3 regions of the Acidovorax lacteus genome follow, and region 1 is predicted to be linked to each of the others. Evidence: predicted binding sites of a transcription regulator. Region 1 holds the regulator's gene; each other region holds the start of a gene.
What was found. The regulator FNR, encoded in region 1, switches genes on or off when oxygen is low (the NO sensors DNR and NnrR bind a similar motif). The targets are predictions, from matches to a motif close to TTGATNNNNATCAA.
Positions count from the first base shown of each region.

Region 1 (2,264 bases):
GGTGATTGCCGAGGATTACTACCGCCGCGGTGTGGAAATCAACCAGACGCTGGCCCATCCCGAGAAGAGCCTCGCGCCCGCCATGAAGGGCCGCAACCATGCGGCCACGCCGCCTGAGGACCAGCCTCGCTGACATTGCGGGCCAGGCCTGTGGCGCCCCGCGTGGGAGGCCGGGCATCTTCCTCACAGCAGAACGGCCGAATGGCCGCAAGGAGACAGACGATGTGGACTCAGCGCTGGATGTGGATTGCATGGCCAGCCTTTCTCATGGCGGGCGTGCTGGAAATACTGGTCTTCGCGATGGTCGATCCGCAAGATCTTCACTGGTTTGGGCAGCCGGTGCCCCTGTCACGCGAGGGCGTCTACACCGTGGCCTTTTTTGTGTTCTGGGCCATCGCCATGGCCTCCAGCGCGCTGACCACGCTGCTGTCGCTCTCTCCGTTTGAAGTCAACCGGTGTCCGGTGCCGCAGGACCAGCGGCCGGACGACTGCCGCAAGGGCGCATCCTGTTCCTGAGCCGCAACGGTCGCGCGCGGGTGCCCGCAACGGCGTGGCACCGTGCTCCACGCAGCCGCTGCGTTGCGGTGGATGCACCGCGCGCTGCGGGCCGGGCGGTGCCAGGTTTTTGGTTTGCTATCAATTCAGGAGCTGCTCGTGCTTGTCAAATAAGCACGAGGGGCCGAAATCGCACCAGACAGCGCAAGCAGCCTACGCAAGGGCCGTGGGCGTGGGTGCGGTGCGCGTTTTTGCCGGTTGCGTTCGGTGATGCACCGGTGGGGCTGCTGCACAGGCGCATCGGCCGACCGCAAGCCGCCTGGTTCACAGGGGTGCCGGGGTGGATCTGCCGGCACGGCGGGCCGTGCCACAGGCCAGCGCTGGCAGCGGGAGAGCCGCCTTCAGTGGCAGGTCTGCTGGCTGTTCACGATGCGCTTGAGCGCATCGGTATCGAGGATGCGCACATGCCGCTGCTTGACTTCGACGATGCCTTCCTCGACGAACTTCGAGAACGTACGGCTCACGGTTTCGAGCTTGAGCCCGAGGTAGCTGCCAATCTCTTCGCGCGTCATGCGCAGCACCAGTTCAGACTGCGAAAACCCGCGCGCGTGCAGGCGCTGCACCAGGTTAAGCAGAAACGCCGCCAGCCGCTCTTCAGCCCGCATGCTGCCCAGCAGCAGCATCACGCCGTGCTCGCGCACGATCTCGCGGCTCATGATCTTGTGCACGTGGTGCTGCAGTGCCGTCACTTCGCGCGACAGGTCCTCGATCCGATCGAACGGCATCACGCAGACTTCGGCGTCTTCCAATGCCACCGCGTCGCAGGTGTGGTGGTCGTTCACGATGCCGTCCAGACCGATGATCTCGCCAGCCATCTGAAAGCCTGTCACCTGGTCGCGTCCGTCCTCCGTGGCCACGCAGGTCTTGAAGAAACCCGTGCGAATCGCGTACAGCGAGGTAAAGGCCTCACCGTTGCGAAACAGGGTGCCGCCGCGTTTGACCTTGCGCCGGATCGCCACGATGTCATCAATGCGCTGCAATTGCTGCTCGTTCAGCCCCACCGGCATGCACAACTCACGCAGGTTGCAGTTGGAACAGGCGACTTTGATGGTGAGCGGATTCATGGACTCTGAAAAAAAGATGGCAACGCCTGTACCTTCGATCGGCAGGCCGTCACAGACATTCTCCGAGGAGCGAGCCTGCAGCTGATGTAAGGCAAATTCTCGCCGCAGCTACCGGCAGATCGCTTGATTCATGTCAAGGACATGCCTCGAAGGCTAAGGCACAGTGCAAAAGCACGCAAGGATATTTCCACATGACCGCTGTAACGCCCGAACTGCTGCGCCGTTTCGATGTGCCAGGGCCTCGCTATACCTCTTATCCTACGGCCGATCGTTTCGTTGAAGCCTTCGGTCAGGACGACTACGTACTGGCGCTGGACCAGCGCCGTCTGGGCACCACCACCAAGGCGATGCCGTTGTCGCTGTATGTGCACATCCCGTTTTGCGAGTCGCTGTGCTACTACTGCGCCTGCAACAAGATCATCACCAAGCACCATGACCGCGCAGACACCTACCTGCGGTATCTGAGCCGAGAGATCGACCTTCACACCGCGCGGTGCGGCCCGGGGCAGACGGTCAGTCAGCTGCACTTGGGCGGCGGCACGCCCACCTTCTTGTCTGACGATGGCTTGCGCGAGCTCATGGCCATGCTGCAGCGCAGCTTTGTGCTGGCCCCGGGCGGTGAGTATTCGATCGAGGTCGATCCCC
Region 1 covers NZ_BAABEX010000030.1:69,550-71,813, reverse strand. The annotation lists gene ABD866_RS15230 (FixH family protein) at 1-133, shown strand, start outside; gene ABD866_RS15225 (hypothetical protein) at 223-516, shown strand; gene fnr (fumarate/nitrate reduction transcriptional regulator Fnr) at 897-1,619, opposite strand; gene hemN (oxygen-independent coproporphyrinogen III oxidase) at 1,811-2,264, shown strand, end outside.

Region 2 (2,264 bases), on a different contig from region 1:
GGCCGGCCGCCGCCCCGTCAGCTGCCCCACGATGCCCGCCTGCAGCGGCGGCAGGTGGCGTGCGCCCTGCAGCACCGCCTGGCGCAGCAGCCGGGGCAGGGGGCGGGCGTCGGTGAACAGGCGCACGATGGCGTTGGTGCCTTCGTAGAGGGGCCAGGCCTGGCGGTGGTGGGCGCGGGCGTAGGCGGTCAGCGCCTGCGCGTCGCCCAGGTCGCCGCCGCGCGCGCGCACCTCGGCCAGCCGCTGCGCCAGCCGCTCCACGCCCGCCAGGCCCAGGTTGTAGCCGTGGGCGGTGACGGGGTGCATGCCCACGGCAGCGTCGCCCACCAGTGCGCAGCGGTGGGCCGCAAAGCGCTGGGCGTACACGGCCACCAGCGGGTAGGCGTGGCGCTCGCCCACCAGGGCCATCGCGCCCAGGCGGTCGGCAAACTGCGCCTGCACGGCGGCGGCAAAGGCTGCGGGCGGCAGGGCCAGCAGCGCGGCGGCGTCGTCGGCGCGGGCTGTGACCACCACCGAGCACAGCGCCTGCCCGGTGTGCGGGTCGTCCGGCAGCGGCAGGATGGCCAGCGTGCGCTCGTGGCCAAAGCATTCGTGCGCCACGCCGCCGTGGGGCAGCGCGTGCTGCATGCGGCAGACGATGACGGTGCGGCCAAAGTCGGTCATGCGCGCGGCGATGCCCAGTTGCCGCCGCGCGGCCGACAGGCGGCTGTCGGCGGCCACCACCAGCGGGGCGCGCAGGCGCTCGGGCGGCGTGGCCGCATCGGCGCCTGCCGGGGCGAGGTCCACCTCGGCGTGGCCGGGCAGCGTGGCCACGCGCAGCACGCGCGTGCCGCTGACCACGCGCACCAGCGGCTCGGCCGCGGCTGCGGCCCAGGCCACACGGCGCAGGGCGTGGTTGGGCACGATGGCGCCCAGCGCCGCGCAGCCGGTGCCTGCCGCATCCAGCTGCAGCGCGGGCCGCCAGCCCAGTGGGCCGTCGTGCACGCAGGCTTCGCGAATGCTGCCCACCTCGTGCGCGGCCAGGCGTTGCCAGTGGCCCAGGCGCTGCAGCGTGGCCACGCTGGGGTGGGTGAGGGCGATCTCGCGGCCGTCGGGCGCGGGGTCGGCCAGCAGCGCCTCGGGCTGCTGCTCCAGCACGGTGCTGCGCAGGCCTGCGCGGGCGAGCGCGGTGGCCAGCGACAGGCCTGCGGGGCCCGCGCCAACGATGAGCACGTCGGGGGTGAAGGAAGAGGTCATGGCGGCGGGCACGAGAGCGGCGGGCGCAAGGGCGCGTGTCAGGGCCGCCGCGGGGGCAGCCGGGGTGGCAACGGGTTGCGGCCATTCTGGGCCGCTGCGCGCCCCTGGGCCTTGCCCTGCATCAAGCCTTGGTGCCGCGCCTGTCAAGCAGGTGACGGCCAGCGCTGGCCGCGTTGCCGGTGCGCTGGTAGCCTGCGTCGCCATGGAGACAAGCCCCACACACGCCCCCGGGGCGGTGCCCGCACCGGGCCCCCTGGGCACAACAGCCCGCCCCCCGTTCGTGCCGCAGATCCGCCTGTACCAGCAATGGCTGGCGGCCGAACGCGGCCTGCAGTTTGCCGACTACGACGCGCTGTGGCGCTGGTCCACCACCGACCTCGGTGCGTTCTGGCAAAGCGTGTGGGATTACTTCGACCTGCAGTCGCCCACGCCGCACCGTGCGGTGCTGGCGCGCAATGCCATGCCCGGGGCCGAGTGGTTTCCGGGCGCCCAGGTCAATTACGTGCAGCAGGTGCTGCGGCATGTGGAGCCCGCCCATGCGGCCGGGCAGCCCGCCATCATCAGCCGCAATGAACAAGGCCGCCACCGCGAGCTGACCTGGCCCGCGCTGCGCCAGCAGGTGGCGTCGCTGGCGCTGCACCTGCGCGCGCAGGGCGTGGGCCGGGGCGACCGCGTGGCCGCCTACCTGCCCAACGTGCCCGAGGCCATGGTGGCCTTTCTGGCCACGGCCAGCATTGGCGCCGTCTGGAGCATCTGTGCGCCCGACATGGGCACGCACGCGGTGCTCGACCGTTTTCGGCAGATTGCGCCCAAGGTGCTGATCGGTGTGGACGGCGTGGCCTACGGCGGCCGCGACCACGACCGCAGCGGCGTGCTGGCCGAGCTGCGCGCGGCGCTGCCCAGCGTGGAGCACGCGCTGCTGCTGGACAACCTGGTGCCCGGCGCACGGCTGCCCGGCTGGGCTGCCTGGGCCGACGCCACTGTGCGCGACGACGCGACCACCGCCGCGTTTGCCCCCGAATGGCTGC
Region 2 covers NZ_BAABEX010000026.1:28,529-30,792, forward strand. The annotation lists gene ubiM (5-demethoxyubiquinol-8 5-hydroxylase UbiM) at 1-1,236, opposite strand, end outside; gene ABD866_RS11800 (acetoacetate--CoA ligase) at 1,439-2,264, shown strand, end outside.
Region 2: the regulator FNR is predicted to act here: its motif matches at 1,348-1,361, upstream of ubiM (5-demethoxyubiquinol-8 5-hydroxylase UbiM).

Region 3 (2,264 bases), on a different contig from region 1:
AACGCCTACGACAAGGCACTGGCCGAGGCAGCCCTGGCCAGCGGTGCGGCCGACATCGTGGCCTTTGGACGTCCGTTCATTGCCAACCCCGACCTGGTCGCGCGGCTGGTGCAGGGCGCTCCGCTCAACGAGGTGCAGCGCGCCACGCTGTACGGCGGCGGTGCCGAGGGCTACACCGACTACCCCGCCTTGAACGCTGCCGCCTGAGCCTGGGGCCGCAGCGCGGCCTGGGTACGGCTGGCCTGGCCTGCGGCATCCCGCAGGCCGAATGGTCCGGGCGCGCGCAGCACGATGCGCGTGAACAGCCGGTCGTAGGCCGGATCGCGCCCCGGATGGCCCGACAGCGGATGCACATGCGCGGCAAACGCCGCGTCGGCGGCCGCCCAGTCCTCGGGTGTCAAATGCGCCAGCGCGGCGGGAAGCAGCTCGGTTTCTTCGCGCCGCATGTGGTCCAGGTAATGGCCCACGTAACGCTGCAGGCCCTGCGCAAACGCGGGGCGACGGCTTTCGCCCAGCAGCTCCCAGGCCAGCAACTGTTGCTGCAGCGCGCGCACCTGTTGCTCGCCGTGACGATGCTCGGCCTCCAGCCGCTCCAGCGTCGCAGCGACCTCAGGGGCACGCTGTGCCAACGGTTCAAACAGAAACTGGGTTTCGCGCGGGTGGTGCTGGCGCTCCGGGAACTCGTCGATGTAGAACAACATCGCACGCATGGCGTCGAAAAAGGCGGCACCGGCGTGATCGGGGCCTTCTTCCATCAGGGTGCGCAACGAATGCAGCACAGCCGTGAGCGAAGCATGCTCCTCGCGCAGGATGCGCACACTCAGGGGCAAAGACATGGCAGGCGGACAGCGAAATGCGGAAGCCCGCAGCGTGCCACACCGCAACGGGCCCAGTCTTGAGGCGGATCAAGCTCTCCGGGCCTTGGCATGCCCCCGGGGCACGCCGCGCGTCGCGGCCCTCAGCGCAGGAGTGCCGTCGGCGCGGCCGAGCCGGCCAGGCGCGTGCCGGAGTCGGCACGGGCGTGCACATACGCATCCGACAGCCGGAACTGCTGCACCACCTGCGACAGCAGCGCGGCCTGCTCGCGCAGCGACTCGGCCGATGCGGCCGACTGCTCCACCAGCGCTGCATTCTGCTGCGTCATGCGGTCGATTTCGCCCACCGACTGGTTGACCTGCCCGATGCCGGCCGACTGCTCGGTGGCGGCCGCTGAGATCTCGCCGATGATGTCGCTGACCCGCTGCACGCTGGCCACGATCTCTTTCATGGCCGCACCCGCGTCTTCGACATGGCGCACCCCGCCGTCCACAGCCGCCACGCTGGTGCTGATCAGGCCCTTGATCTCGCTGGCCGCTTGCGCGCTGCGCTGTGCGAGGCTGCGCACCTCGCCCGCCACTACGGCAAAGCCCCGGCCCTGCTCGCCCGCACGCGCAGCCTCCACCGCCGCATTGAGCGCCAGGATGTTGGTCTGGAAGGCAATCGAGTCGATCAGGCCGATGATGTCGCTGATCTTGCGGCTCGACGCCGAAATCTCGTGCATGCTGGAGACCGCCTGCTCCACCACCGAGCCACCACGTGTGGCCGTGCCCGATGCCGACGCCGCGAGCTGGTTGGCCATCTGGGAGGACGATGCGGTCTGCTGCACCGTGCCCGTGAGGCGGGCCAGCGAACCCACGGCTTCCTGGGCATTGCTGGCCGTCTGCTCGGTGCGCGACGACAGGTCCTGGTTGCCCGATGCGATTTCCTGACTGGCCGTGGCGATGCTGCCGCTGGCGTCGCGTACCTGGGCCACCAGGGCGCTCAAGCCCTGCTGCATCTCGGCCAACGCGCGCTGCAGGTCAGACACCTCGTCGCGCCCTTCGGCAGCAATCGTCTGGGACAGGTCGCCACCCGCAATCGCGCGCGCCATGCGCTGCGCTTCGGCCAGGGGCTTGCAGATGGACTGCATGTTCAGCAAGGTGAGCGGCACCACCACCACCACCGTGATCACCACCGCCAGGGCAAAGAGCCACTTGGTCTGGTCAGAAATGCGGCGCTGCTGCGCCACCGACGCCTGCACCTCTTTGCGCAGCACCTCGTCGAGCTGCACCATCAGCTTGTCGGCCTCGGCAAACTCTGCGACGGCCTTGCCGCTCATCCGGTTGGCAATCGTGGCGGTGTCGTAACCACCGGCTTCCAGCTGACGGGCCACGGGCGCAAACAGGTCGCGGTAGCTGTCCAGCCGTTTGACGATGTCCAGGGCCAGGGCATTGTCCCCGTCGTCT
Region 3 covers NZ_BAABEX010000031.1:57,818-60,081, reverse strand. The annotation lists gene ABD866_RS16055 (alkene reductase) at 1-207, shown strand, start outside; gene ABD866_RS16050 (hemerythrin domain-containing protein) at 180-836, opposite strand; gene ABD866_RS16045 (methyl-accepting chemotaxis protein) at 959-2,264, opposite strand, start outside.
Region 3: the regulator FNR is predicted to act here: its motif matches at 896-909, upstream of ABD866_RS16050 (hemerythrin domain-containing protein).